4 regions of the Rahnella sp. NRRL B-41462 genome follow, and region 1 is predicted to be linked to each of the others. Evidence: predicted binding sites of a transcription regulator. Region 1 holds the regulator's gene; each other region holds the start of a gene.
What was found. Region 1 encodes PhoB, which activates phosphate uptake and scavenging genes when phosphate is short. Its sites were predicted from a motif close to CTGTCATAAAACTGNCNNAT; they were not measured.
Positions count from the first base shown of each region.

Region 2: a site for PhoB is predicted at 1,222-1,241, ahead of phnC (phosphonate ABC transporter ATP-binding protein). Genes of this name have one in related genera too.
Region 3: a site for PhoB is predicted at 1,059-1,078, ahead of UC14_RS17625 (MIP/aquaporin family protein). Genes of this name have one in related genera too.
Region 4: a site for PhoB is predicted at 1,962-1,981, ahead of pitA (inorganic phosphate transporter PitA). Genes of this name have one in related genera too.

Region 1 is NZ_JYDF01000076.1:28,691-32,268, forward strand. It holds gene phoR (phosphate regulon sensor histidine kinase PhoR) at 1-1,011, opposite strand, end outside; gene phoB (phosphate response regulator transcription factor PhoB) at 1,034-1,723, opposite strand; gene sbcD (exonuclease subunit SbcD) at 1,951-3,189, shown strand; partial or broken gene UC14_RS18040 (AAA family ATPase) at 3,186-3,578, shown strand, end outside.
Region 2 is NZ_JYDF01000104.1:737-4,314, forward strand. It holds gene phnD (phosphonate ABC transporter substrate-binding protein) at 1-276, opposite strand, end outside; gene phnC (phosphonate ABC transporter ATP-binding protein) at 345-1,181, opposite strand; gene dld (D-lactate dehydrogenase) at 1,388-3,079, shown strand; gene UC14_RS22005 (Yip1 family protein) at 3,219-3,578, opposite strand, start outside.
Region 3 is NZ_JYDF01000074.1:33,340-36,917, forward strand. It holds gene rraA (ribonuclease E activity regulator RraA) at 1-361, shown strand, start outside; gene zapB (septal ring assembly protein ZapB) at 426-665, opposite strand; gene UC14_RS17625 (MIP/aquaporin family protein) at 1,243-2,091, shown strand; gene glpK (glycerol kinase GlpK) at 2,137-3,578, shown strand, end outside.
Region 4 is NZ_JYDF01000021.1:6,724-10,301, reverse strand. It holds gene UC14_RS06345 (methyl-accepting chemotaxis protein) at 1-48, shown strand, start outside; gene UC14_RS06340 (hypothetical protein) at 90-398, shown strand; gene UC14_RS06335 (NAD(P)/FAD-dependent oxidoreductase) at 539-1,741, opposite strand; gene pitA (inorganic phosphate transporter PitA) at 2,053-3,558, shown strand.

The DNA of each region.
Region 1 (3,578 bases):
TGTCCCCGCTGGCGTGTGGTTAACCGCGTTATACACCAGGTTCGACACCGCGCTGCGCAGTTGATCTTCATTACCAAAGACCTTCAGCTTGTCGTTTACGCGAAACACCACTTCATGCCTGCCGTTGCTTAACGTTTGCACTTCACGTTCGAGCATGCCGAGCATCACCGGAATATCCACTTTTTCGTGCAAATCAATATTCGCTGAGGCTTCGATTTTCGACAGCGTCAGCAGCTGTTTCACCAGCCCGTCCATCCGCCGCGTCTGTTCCTGCATGGTATCCAGCGCTTTAGTGCGGAAAGGCTCTTCCAGCTTGGCGTCTTCCATCATTTCCAGATACCCCTGCAATACCGTCAATGGGGTTCTCAGTTCATGACTGACGTTAGCGAAGAAGTTACGCCGTGCGCCTTCAAGCTGACGCATCTGGGTCACGTCGCGTGCCACCATCAGCAGTTGTCCTTCGGAATAAGGCATGACGCGAAATTCGACATAATGCTCATTATTGAGTTGTAAATTCAGCGCCCGGCTGAAATCGCGGGTCTGGATCCACAGCCGGAATTCCGGATAACGCAGCAGGTTGAAGATATGTTGCCCGTTATCTTCCGGCCAGCGGAAACCGAGCAAATCCTGCGCCAGTCCGTTACACCAGAAAATATTGCCATCTTCAGTGGTCAGCACCACGGCATCCGGCAGCGATTCGGCACCGCTGCGAAAACGTTTGATGAGCTGACCTAATTCCCGACGGCGACGCCGGTTGCGTATCTGCATCTGGTTCAGCCCGTAAAACAGCGGCTCCCAGCTCCAGCGCCCATTCGGTGGCGTAATGCTGCGGTCGAGCCACAGCCAGTGAGAGAGTTTAAGCTGGTTGTAATAATTCCAGCCCAGTGCCGCCATCAGCGACACCAGGAGGAGCCAGCCGAAATGGCCGACGAAGATACCGAGAATTAACGCTGGCAGGCAAAAGAGAAACAATTCACCCGCCAGTCGTTTCCATGACAAACGTTCTAGCACACAGATTCTCCGCTGTGAGGGCTCAATAACGCGTTGAAAAACGGTATCCGGTACCACGAACAGTCTGGATCATTCTGTCATGTCCACTGGTTTCCAGCGCCTTACGTAAACGACGAATATGCACGTCAACCGTGCGATCTTCCACATAAACGTTAGTGCCCCAGACGTTATTGAGCAACTGTTCGCGGCTGTATACACGTTCGGAATGGGTCATAAAGAAGTGTAATAACTTAAATTCGGTCGGCCCCATATCGAGCGCCTGCTCGTTGGCCATTACCCGGTGAGACGACGGATCCAGGCTTAAACCCTGCATGTCGATCACTTCTTCCACCGCCATTGGCGAGATGCGACGCATCACGGCTTTAATGCGGGCAACCAGTTCTTTCGGAGAAAACGGTTTAGTGATGTAATCATCGGCACCCACTTCAAGGCCGCGCACCCGATCTTCTTCTTCACCGCGTGCGGTCAGCATCATCACCGGAATTTCGCGGGTCAGTGCCTCACGTTTAAGATGCTTAATAAACTGAATACCGGAACCGCCAGGTAACATCCAGTCAAGCAGGATCAGTTCAGGGTAAGGTTCAACAAGCTGCCCAATCGCTGAATCAAAATCCTCAGCTTCTACGGCCTGATAGCCATTTTGTTCCAGTACAAAACACACCATTTCACGGATTGGAGCTTCGTCTTCAACCACCAATATACGTCTAGCCATCGTAGGTCCTGCCAATAGGTTAGCGATCTTTTATTTGATTGCGGGCGCCATTATGCGTCAGTTTTGTGACAGATTTATGAATGAAAAGAATGGTTCATTACAGTCAACTATGACAGATAATTTCCGGCCATCTTGCTGAAATTGGTCTGATTTATCGGGGACAGCTTCCCCTGCCGACGTTTATACTTTACCCCATTGTCGTCATCCAGGGTTCATACGGGAGTCTCATGCGCCTGATCCACACCTCAGACTGGCACCTCGGCCAGTACTTTTTCACTAAAAGCCGTGCAGCCGAACATCAGGCATTTTTGCGCTGGCTGACCGGTCAGGTGCAACAACATCAGGTCGACGCCGTGATTGTCGCGGGCGATATTTTCGACACGGGATCCCCACCCAGTTATGCCCGCGAATTGTATAACCGCTTCGTGGTGGAATTACAGCAAACCGGCTGCCAGCTGGTGGTGCTGGCTGGTAACCACGATTCTGTCGCCACGCTCAATGAATCGCGCGAGCTCCTTTCCTGCCTGAATACGCGGGTGATTGCCACCGTCGGTGAAAACCTTTCTGAACAGATTTTAGTGCTCAGTCAGCGTGACGGGAAACCCGGCGCGATACTGTGCGCTATCCCGTTTTTACGCCCGCGTGATCTGCTCGCCAGCCAGGCGGGACAGTCCGGCAGCGACAAGCAACTGGCATTGCAGGAAGCCATCGCCGCGCATTATGACGCGCTCTGGCAGGCTGCGCAGGCCAGACGTGACGAACTGGGCATGCCGCTGCCTATTATTGCGACCGGCCATCTGACGACTGTCGGCGTCAGTACCTCTGATTCCGTGCGCGACATCTATATAGGTACGCTCGATGCGTTTCCGGCGCAGGCCTTTCCGCCGGTCGATTATGTGGCACTGGGTCATATTCACCGTGCACAATGCGTCGCCAAAACCGAACATATCCGTTACAGCGGTTCGCCGATTGCCCTGAGTTTTGACGAACTGAGCAAAGCTAAAAGTGTGTACTTACTTGATTTTGATGGTGCGACGCTCAACGCCATCGACACACTGGAAATCCCGGTTTTCCAGCCGATGCAGGTAATCAAAGGCTCGCTGGTGGAGATTGAACACCAACTGGCACAGTTCGAAGGCGGTGATCCGGCCAAACCGGTGTGGCTCGATATTGAAGTCTCCACCCAGGATTATCTCAGCGACATCCAGCGACGCATTCAGGCGCTGACGGAAGATCTCCCGGTAGAAGTCGTGCTGTTACGCCGCAGCAAAGAACAGCGAATCAACAGTATTGAGCAGCAGGAAAAAGAAACCCTCAGCGAACTGAGCGTCAGCGACGTGTTTGAACGACGGCTGGCGCTGGAACCGGACCCTGACGAGCCGCGTCAGGCACGGATGCGCACGTTGTTTGCGCAGGTGGTTGAACAGGTTACCAACGGTCAGAACGCGGAGGACAGCGCACAATGAAAATTCTCAGCCTGCGTTTAAAAAACCTGAACTCGCTGGAAGGCGAATGGAAAATTGATTTCACCGCCGAGCCGTTTGCCAGCAACGGATTATTCGCCATCACCGGCCCGACCGGTGCGGGGAAAACCACCCTGCTCGATGCCATTTGTCTGGCGCTTTATCATCAGACGCCACGGCTGAACATTACACCAAGCCAGAATGAACTGATGACCCGCCACACCGCAGAATCGCTGGCCGAAGTGGAGTTTGAAGTCAAAGGTGTGGGTTACCGCGCTTTCTGGAGCCAGCGCCGCGCCAAAAATTCCCCTGACGGCAATCTGCAGGCACCGAAAGTCGAGCTGGCGTTACTGGCCGACGGCAAAATTCTGGCGGATAAAGTGCGCGATAAA
Region 2 (3,578 bases), on a different contig from region 1:
AAAAGATGACGGGGACATGCTTAATACCATATCCACTTTCTTACCTAATAACCCCTGAATAACACCTGAATAATCGGATGAATTACGCAGTTTGGTATCCACATTTAATTCTTTATCGAAGAAATCTTTTACACACTGATTATCGCCGATTTGCTGGGTGGCATTCTGGCCACCCAGAATACCTAAGTTTAATTCTTTAGGAGCATCTTCTGCCATGCTGTGCATTGCAGTAAAAGAACCTGCTACGAAGACTGCCAGACGTAATAACTTCTTCATGTAATGATGACCTTGTGTAGATTGAGAGAAAGTAGAAATAAGCACTGCAAAATAAATAACGTTATTGTTTAACTGTTTATCGCTTCGTGTTCTTCACCGTATAACTGATGCAAAATGCCTTCAGTTAACTGGTCCGGATGGCCGTCGAAAATAATCTGCCCTTTCGCGATGCCGATAACGCGGGTGCAATAATCTTTCACCAACTCGACAGAGTGCAGGTTGACCATCACGGCGATATTCTCTTCGCTGACTTTTTTCAGCGCATTCATGATGCGCAGGGTATTTTTCGGATCCAGTGACGCCACCGGTTCATCGGCCAGCAGAATTTTCGGGTTCTGCATCAGCGCGCGACAAATCGCCACACGCTGCATCTGGCCGCCGGAAAGGTTTTCGGCACGCTGCAATGCATGCGGCAGCATGTGCAACCATTCAAGCAAAGAGATGGCGCGGGCGCGGTCTTCGTCATCGAACTGGTTAAAGAATGATTTGAACGTTGAGGTGTGGCTGAGACGCCCCAGTAACACATTTGTCAGGACATCCAGACGAGGCACCAGGCAGAAATCCTGAAAAATCATTCCACAGCCTGAACGCCAGCGACGCAATGCTTTGCCGGTAAGCCCGGCCAGCTCCTGCTGTTCACCATTTTCGTAATGACATACCACACTGCCATCCGTGAGCGGGATCGTACCGTTGAGCACATGCAGCAGGGTGGATTTACCCGCGCCAGAACGGCCAATTACCGCCACGAACTCACCGGCGTGGAGATCAAAATTGATGTCATTCAGGACACGCTGACCCGATTTATAGGATTTCACCAGGCCTTTGACGTCCAGAACTTTGTTCAGATGCTGTGGCCCGGTCTGAGGATATTCAGCCTGTGCCAGCTTAAGTTGAGCTTGCGCCATGATGCTGTCTCTCGGTTGCTTTCGTTATCTGGCGTTCATTAAGCGCGAGTTTTATGACACATCAATGACGATTTAATGGACAGCGCATGACAAAAATGCAACAGATTAAGTGAAATTACCTAACCCATATCCCGAATGACGTTTAACTTAACAAGTATCATTTAAGTCTATGATTAGATGGCATCCCATCAAAAAAGGAAGATGAAATGGATAATCAGTCACTCATCGCCACGCTGAAAGAGATTGCCGGCAGCCGCCACGTTTTAACCGGCGACAGCAACACCGAACGCTACCGCAAAGGGTTTCGCTCCGGTGGCGGCAAAGCGCTGGCGGTCGTATTTCCACAAACGCTGCTGCAACAGTGGCAACTGCTCAAAACCTGCATCGCCGCCGACAAGATTGTCATTATGCAGGCCGCCAATACCGGGCTGACCGAAGGTTCGACGCCCAGCGGCGACGACTATGACCGCGACATTGTTATTTTCAGCACCCTGAAACTGGACACGATCCAGTTACTCGACGGCGGTCATCAGGTGATCGGTTTTCCCGGCAGCACCCTGTATAAGCTGGAAAAAATCCTCAAGCCCTACAACCGCGAACCGCATTCAGTGATTGGCTCGTCCTGCATCGGCGCATCGGTGGTCGGCGGGATCTGTAATAATTCTGGCGGATCGCTGGTGAAACGCGGCCCGGCGTATACCGAAATGGCGCTCTATGCACAAATCGATGCACAAGGCGAATTGCGGCTGATTAACCATCTGGGCATTAATCTTGGTGAAACGCCGGAAGAAATCCTGACACGTCTGGAAAAAGGCGATTATCTGGAAACCGATATCCAGCATGATCAGCGTCTGGCGTCGGATCACGATTATGCCTCACGTGTCCGCGAAGTGGATGCTGATACGCCGTCGCGTTTCAACGCGGATGAGCGACGTTTATTTGAAGCTTCAGGTTGTGCGGGCAAGCTGGCGGTTTTCGCCGTGCGGCTCGATACGTTTCCGGCAGAAACGCAGCAGCAGGTTTTCTACATCGGCACCAATGACACGGCGGTGCTGACAGAATTACGCCGCCAGATCCTGCGTGACTTCGCTAACCTTCCGGTGGCAGGGGAATACATGCACCGGGATATTTTCGATATCACCGAAGTCTATGGCAAAGACACTTTCCTGATGATCGACAAACTTGGCACCGACAAAATGCCGGACATGTTTACTGCCAAAGGAAAGTTCGATGCACACGCCAGTAAGGTCCCTTTCCTGCCCAAACATTTCAGCGACCGCGTGATGCAGTGTCTGAGCAAAGCCCTGCCGAATCATCTGCCACCGCGTATGAAGCAGTATCGTGACCGGTTTGAACATCACTTACTGCTGAAAATGTCCGGCCCCGGTATTGACGAAGCCCGAACCTTTTTGACACGTTTCTTTAGTGAGGGTCAGGGTGATTTCTTTATCTGTTCCGCCGACGAAGGCAAGAAAGCCTTCCTGCATCGCTTTGCCGCCGCCGGTGCCGCCGTGCGGTATCACGCGGTACATGAAAACGAAGTGGAAGATATTCTGGCGCTGGATATCGCACTGCGCCGCAATGACCGCGACTGGTTCGAGACATTGCCGGAAGATATCGACAATCAACTGGTGGCAAAACTGTATTACGGCCATTTCATGTGCCACGTTTTCCATCAGGATTACATCGTCAAAAAAGGCGCAAACAGCAAGGCGCTGAAACACAGGATGTTAGAACTGCTCGACGCCAAAGGCGCGGAATATCCCGCCGAACATAACGTCGGCCATTTGTATCTGGCAAAACCACATTTGAAAGAATTCTACCGGCAGGCAGACCCGACCAACACCTTCAATCCGGGTATCGGGAAAACCAGTAAGATGAAGAACTGGCAGGAATAATGTCCTTCAAAAGAGGAATGGCGTAGTCGGCGCAGGCAGTTTGTTCCCAGACAGCGCGGAGGACCCGGAGCGTACATAAAGTACGTGAGGAGTCCGAGCACTGCCCGGGGGCAAAATGGCAAGTAAGATAGCCATTAAGTTAAAATAACTGTGTTCCGTAACCCCACATAATTACCGTCAGAGCCAGAAGCAGCTCTAATACCAGAACGCCCATTGCCAGTGTTGAACTGGAGAACAGGAACCCTTCGCGACGGTCGATATTGAGGAAGTTAGGAATGCCGAGATACAACAGGTATCCGCTGTAACACAGGCCGATCAGCCCGACAAACAGGCATAACCAGACCATCGGATACAGGGCTACGACCCCGCTGAGGAACATGGGTGTGGCCACGTAGCCGGCAAAGACGATACAGTTGTTGAGTGTCGGGCGGCTGTCATAACGACGCGCCATCCCGTAGATAATCCGCCCCATCAGTGCGACAGCAGCGAGCATCAGAAC
Region 3 (3,578 bases), on a different contig from region 1:
CGAAGATAATGGCTTGCTTTATGACCTGCTGGAAGAAAATGGCCGTGGCCGTGTATTAGTGATCGATGGTGGCGGTTCTGTTCGTCGCGCACTGCTGGATGCCGGACTGGCACGCCTTGCATTGCAAAACGAATGGGAAGGCATCGTGATTTACGGTGCAGTCCGTCAGGTTGATGATCTCGAAGAGCTGGATCTGGGTATCCAGGCGATGGCGGCTATCCCGGCTGGCGCAGGCAGTGAAGGGATTGGCGAAAGCGACATTCGTGTCAATTTCGGCGGCGTCACCTTCTTCTCCGGCGACCATCTTTATGCCGATAATACCGGTATCGTGCTGTCCGAAGACCCGCTCGATATTGAGTGATTTCCTTCTGAGCACAACAAAAAAGGACGCCAAGGCGTCCTTTTTTATTTGGAATATGAAGTAATTAAACTTCTTCCATTTTTCCCAACAATGCACGCAGACGATCCTGCCATACGTGTTGTTCTTCTTTCAGCTGCGCATTTTCACGCACCAGAGACTCATGGTTGCCGCTGGCTTGCTGAACTTCCTGAGACAGGGTGTTGTTCTGCTCTTTCAGTTCTTCGATTTCCATCTGCAACAGAGTAATGGTATCAATCGCTTGCTGAACTTTAGCTTCTAATTTCTCAAATACTTCAAATGACATTTTTCGGTCCCCTTATGTTCGCAAGGCGCACATCTTATGTTCTGCCGCATCGTCCGGACACGGCTCAAAAATTCCTGCACTCCGTCGATTTTTATAACGAATTCATCAGAGAATTGCGCAAAACCAGCGTGTGTCTTAACGGGTGATTGTATGTAGCCAGCTTTGTTCTGTCTACCCGCAACCCCTTTATCCACGCAGTCTGTTGCAATTTAACAGCGCCGGGTATCAGGAAATGCTTAAAAAGCAGCGTCACACACCAGAAATACCGTTTAATGCCGAATAACCTTAGCCGCTGCGCGGGAAGGCACGTTGATGTTCGTTTGTCACAAATGGCGGCTGAAAATGTTAAATCATGGACTTTTTGCGCTGCATCAAGTTCCAGCAATACGCGAAATCGCTCATTTTTATGACACGACACACAAAATTTGATTTCGCTATTTCTCGTTTATGCTCGTTAACGATAAATTCACATTACGTTCTCATTTAATGATGAACGCCAAAATCCGATTACGTTCACAAACGACATAACAGAAAAATTATAACTAACCATTAACATCATCCTTAGCAGGATCAAACTATGAGCCAAACCATGAGTTCCACATTAAAAGGTCAGTGCATCGCTGAGTTTCTGGGTACCGGGCTTATCATTTTCTTTGGTGCGGGCTGTGTCGCAGCAATGAAACTTGCCGGGGCAACCTTTGGTCAGTGGGAAATCAGTATTATCTGGGGTCTGGGTGTGGCAATGGCCATCTACCTGACTGCCGCCATCTCCGGCGCACACCTGAATCCGGCGGTGACCGTCGCACTTTGTTTGTTTGCAAACTTTGAAGGACGCAAAGTTCTGCCTTACATCATTGCGCAGGTCGCGGGAGCTTTCTGCGCCGCCGCACTGGTCTACGGCCTTTACTACAACCTGTTCTTCGATTTTGAGCAAAGCCACAACATGGTGCGCGGCAGCGTCGAAAGTCTGGATCTGGCCGGTATTTTCTCTACCTATCCAAACCCGCACATCAGCGTATTGCAGGCGTTTCTGGTAGAAACGGTGATTACGGCCATTCTGATGGCGCTGATCCTCGGACTGACCGATGACGGCAACGGCATTCCACGTGGTCCGCTGGCGCCATTGCTGATCGGTATCCTGATCGCGGTTATCGGTGCCTCCATGGGGCCACTGACCGGATTCGCCCTGAACCCGGCACGTGACTTTGGTCCGAAAGTCTTCGCCTACTTCGCAGGCTGGGGCAAAGTTGCCTTCACCGGCGCGCGCGATATTCCTTATTTCCTGGTGCCGATTTTTGGCCCGCTGCTCGGTGCTTCTCTGGGTGCCATCGCGTATAAAGCGCTGATCGGCCGCCATTTGCCAAATCAGATTAATGAGCCGGCAGAAGAAAAAGCACCTCAGCCATCCAAACAGCGTAAGGCCTGATCGGCTAAACTGTTCCACAGCTTACTCATTCGCAGGATGAATATTATGTCAGCAGATACGACTCACGAAAAAAAATACATTGTTGCACTCGACCAGGGTACAACCAGTTCACGCGCGGTAGTGCTGGATCACGATGCCAATATCGTCAGCGTGTCACAACGCGAATTCACCCAGATCTACCCTAAGTCAGGCTGGGTTGAGCACGACCCGATGGAAATCTGGTCTTCGCAAAGCTCGGTGCTGGTGGAAGTGCTGGCGAAAGCCGACATTAACTCCGATCAGATTGCCGGTATCGGTATCACCAACCAGCGCGAAACCACCATCGTGTGGGAAAAAGAAACTGGCAAGCCAATCTATAACGCGATTGTCTGGCAATGTCGCCGAACTGCTGACATCTGCGAAAAACTGAAAAAAGACGGTCTGGAAGAATACATTCGCCATAACACCGGCCTGGTTATCGACCCTTACTTCTCCGGCACCAAACTGAAGTGGATCCTCGACAACGTTGAAGGCTCTCGCGAACGCGCTAAACGCGGCGAACTGCTGTTCGGCACCGTCGACACCTGGTTGGTCTGGAAAATGACGCAGGGACGTGTTCACGTGACGGATTACACCAACGCTTCGCGTACCATGCTGTTCAACATCCATGATCTGCAATGGGATGAGCGCATGCTGGAAGTGCTGGATATTCCGCGTGAAATGCTGCCGGAAGTTCGCTCTTCTTCTGAGATTTACGGCCAGACCAACATTGGTGGTAAAGGCGGTACGCGTATTCCTATCGCTGGCATCGCAGGTGACCAGCAGGCGGCGCTCTATGGTCAGCTGTGTGTACAACCTGGTATGGCGAAAAACACCTACGGCACTGGTTGCTTCCTGCTGATGAATACCGGTACTGAAGCGGTCGCCTCTAAAAATGGCCTGCTGACCACCATCGCCTGCGGCCCGCGCGGCGAAGTGAACTACGCGCTGGAAGGGGCCGTGTTTGTCGGCGGTGCGTCCATTCAGTGGCTGCGTGACGAACTGAAACTGATCAGCGACGCAACCGACTCCGAATATTTCGCCATGAAAGTGAAAGACACGAACGGCGTTTACGTAGTGCCTGCCTTTACCGGCCTCGGCGCCCCTTACTGGGATCCGTATGCCCGCGGCGCAATCTTCGGTCTGAGCCGTGGTGCGAACAGCAACCACATCATCCGCGCGACGCTGGAATCTATCGCTTACCAGACCCGCGACGTACTGGATGCCATGCAGGCAGACTCGGGCGCTCGTCTGCAGGCACTGCGTGTGGACGGCGGTGCGGTGGCCAACAACTTCCTGATGCAATTCCAGTCAGACATTCTTGGCACCCGCGTTGAGCGCCCTGAAGTGCTGGAAGTCACCGCGCTGGGTTCTGCTTTCCTGGCAGGTCTGGCCGTCGGCTTCTGGAACGACCTGGAAGAAGTGCGCAGCAAAGCGACCATCGAACGTGAATTCCGCCCAAGCATTGA
Region 4 (3,578 bases), on a different contig from region 1:
AAGCCGGGGGCACTCTCAGCCAATGAGGCCGACTGGCAAAGCTTCTGATCAGGCTTTTACCGTCGTCTTATTACCGGGAGAACGTCATTATGGAAAATCTTCAGGAGCATACCGGCCATCTGGAAAAACACAGGGCGCTGGTAGAGAGCTTCGAACAGATGGCGGCGCTGGTGAATCAGCTTGCTACGGGAGAATACCGGTCGCTGGATTTGTACATTAATAACTGCCGCCATTTTCGCGATCGCAGTCTGGAAGTTCAGGCGGTGCTGGCAGATAAGCGTTTTGAAACATATCTGATGCGCAATGATATTACGCTGTATTACAGCATTCACAGCGTAAATATGGCCTTCGGCATGATGACCAACATGCTGGAAAATTTGAAAGGTTTTTTGTCCTGAGAATGTGTTACCGGGGATACGGTAACGCGGCACGGGGTATTTTTTAATCTTTCCCCTGAAGGATCACTTGCTCCTTCAGGGGGATTTTTAATTCACCGCGCAAACAGCACGTCCTGATGGCGGGTACGGGATGAAGAGTGTTAACTGCCACGAACAGCCACCAGATCCTGCGCACATGCCCACGCCGAGCTCCATGCCCACTGGAAATTGTATCCGCCCAGCCAGCCGGTCACATCCACCACTTCGCCGATGAAATACAGGCCGGGGACTTTCGCTGCCGCCATCGTTTTTGAAGATAATTCTTTGGTATCGATGCCGCCGAGTGTGACTTCCGCCGTGCGGTAACCTTCGGTGCCGTTCGGCTGTACCTGCCAGTTTTGCAGTTGCTCAACCAGTTCGGCCTGCTGAGGCACGTTCAGCTGTTTCAGTGTCACGTCCGGCAACTGCCCCAGCGTTTGCAGGCATTCGACCAGACGCTTCGGCAGTTGCATCGCCAGCGTGTTTTTCAGACTCTGATTTGGGTGTTCCTGACGCTGTGCATTCAGAAACGCCGCCAGATCGACATCAGGAAGTAAGTTAACGCTCACAAACTCGCCAGGCTGCCAGTAACTGGAAAGCTGTAAAACGGCCGGGCCGGACATGCCACGATGGGTAAAAAGAATGCTTTCACGGAAGACAGTGCCGTCTTCAGCAGTAAGCACCGCCGGGACTGACACCCCGGAAAGCGTCTGCAAGTGATCGAGCAGCGGCTTGTGCAGGGTAAATGGCACCAGACCGGCGCGGGTCGGCAGTACTTTCAGGCCAAACTGTTCCGCCAGACGGTAACCGAAGGGTGTCGCGCCCAGCCCTGGCATGGAAAGCCCGCCGCTGGCAATAACAAGTGAGTGAGTGCTTACAGTTGAACCATTCACTTTGATAACAAAGCCATTTTCGGTTTTCTGCACGTCGGAAATCTCGCTGCGCAAGCGCACATCGACATTGCCCTGCTCGCATTCTTTATCGAGCATGGTGACGATTTGCTGCGCCGAGTCGTCGCAGAATAGCTGCCCGAGCGTTTTCTCGTGCCAGGCGATGCCGTAACGGTTGACCATATCGATGAAATCCCACTGGGTGTAACGCGCCAGCGCGGATTTACAGAAATGCGGGTTTTCGGAAAGATAGGCAGCGGGTTCGGCATAAAGGTTGGTGAAATTGCAGCGTCCGCCGCCTGACATCAGAATTTTTCGCCCGGTTTTTTTGCCGTTATCCAGCAGCAGAACACGGCAGCCACCCTGTCCGGCCTGTGCTGCGCAGAACATGCCTGCCGCACCTGCACCAATGACTACCACATCAACCTGTTCCACTTTTGGCCTCTCTTTTCCGGAAATTCAACTACGTTTTAGATAAGGTTTGCCCTGTTAACCGGGGCTTTGAGTCGCGGATTGTAAGGGACGGAGGGCTGTTAAACCAGCCAGACAGACTGCTTGCCGGACGTCGTAAGTAAATGTTTCTGCGTTCAAAGGAGGAATAACATATTGATAGATAAATACTTAATTGAAATAAAGCCAAACATTGAACTGTTTTTAGTCAAAAAAATGTCATATTTTCCTTTTCCCGTCCCCCTGTTCTCGCAGATAATGCGCGGCGTTCATGACCACTAACTGGCGTAACAATTATGCTGCATCTATTTGCCGGATTGGATATTCATACCGGTTCGTTATTGATTCTCGCGTTACTGTTTGTTCTGTTCTATGAAGCCATTAACGGTTTTCATGATACGGCCAACGCAGTGGCAACCGTCATCTATACCCGGGCAATGCGTTCGCAATTAGCGGTCGTGATGGCAGGGGTATTTAACTTCTTTGGCGTCCTGCTCGGTGGTTTGAGTGTGGCCTATGCCATCGTTCATTTACTGCCAACCGATTTGCTGCTCAATGTGGGTTCTGCTCATGGCCTTGCCATGGTGTTCTCTATGTTACTGGCCGCGATCATCTGGAACCTCGGTACCTGGTATTTCGGCCTGCCGGCGTCCAGCTCCCACACCCTTATCGGCGCCATCATTGGCGTAGGGCTGACCAATGCATTAATGACTCACACTTCCGTGGTCGATGCGTTAAACATCCCTAAAATGATTGGTATTTTTGCTTCGCTGATTATCTCTCCGCTGGTCGGGATGATTATCGCCGGTACCATGATTTTCCTGCTGCGCCGTTACTGGAGTGGCAATAAGAAACATGCCCGTATCCACCTGACACCGGCGGAACGTGAGAAGAAAGACGGCAAGAAAAAACCGCCATTCTGGACACGTACAGGTCTGATTCTGTCAGCTATCGGCGTGAGTTTCTCTCACGGCGCTAACGATGGTCAGAAGGGTATCGGTCTGATCATGCTGGTGCTGATTGGCGTGGCGCCAGCCGGTTTTGTGGTGAATATGAACGCGACCGGTTACGACATTACCCGTACCCGCGACGCCGTGACACACCTCGGCCAGTATTATCAGCAACATGTTGATGCCGTGCCGCACGTGGTTGCACAGACGCCAATAGTGCCGGCACCGGACGTCAATATCGCACCGACCGATGAGCCTAAAGTGTTCCACTGCGACAGCAGCCACGCACTTGACGCTATCGGCCGCGCGCAAACCCTGCTGACCAATCTTCAGTCTTACAGCGACCTGGCACCGGAAGAACGCAGCCATATGCGTCGCCTGCTGATGTGTGTTTCTGATACTGCGGATAAAGTGGCCAAGCTGCCGGAAACCTCTCCTGCAGACAAACGCTTCCTCGGCGAGCTTAAAACAGACATTCTGCAAACCGTTGAATACGCGCCTATCTGGATCATTATCGCTGTGGCACTGGCACTGGCGCTGGGTACGATGATTGGCTGGAAACGTGTCGCAACCACTATCGGTGAGAAGATTGGTAAGAAAGGCATGACTTACGCACAGGGTCTGTCTGCACAGCTCACGGCGGCGGTCTCCATCGGCGTAGCCAGCTATACCGGCATGCCGGTATCCACCACGCACGTGCTGTCTTCTGCGGTCGCAGGAACCATGATTGTCGATGGTGGCGGTGTGCAGTCGAAAACCGTGAAAAACATCGCGATGGCGTGGGTCTTAACCCTGCCTGTGTCGATTGTGCTTTCCGGTGTCCTGTACTGGATTGCACTGAAGCTGATCTGATGATTGTCTGACCGGCATGA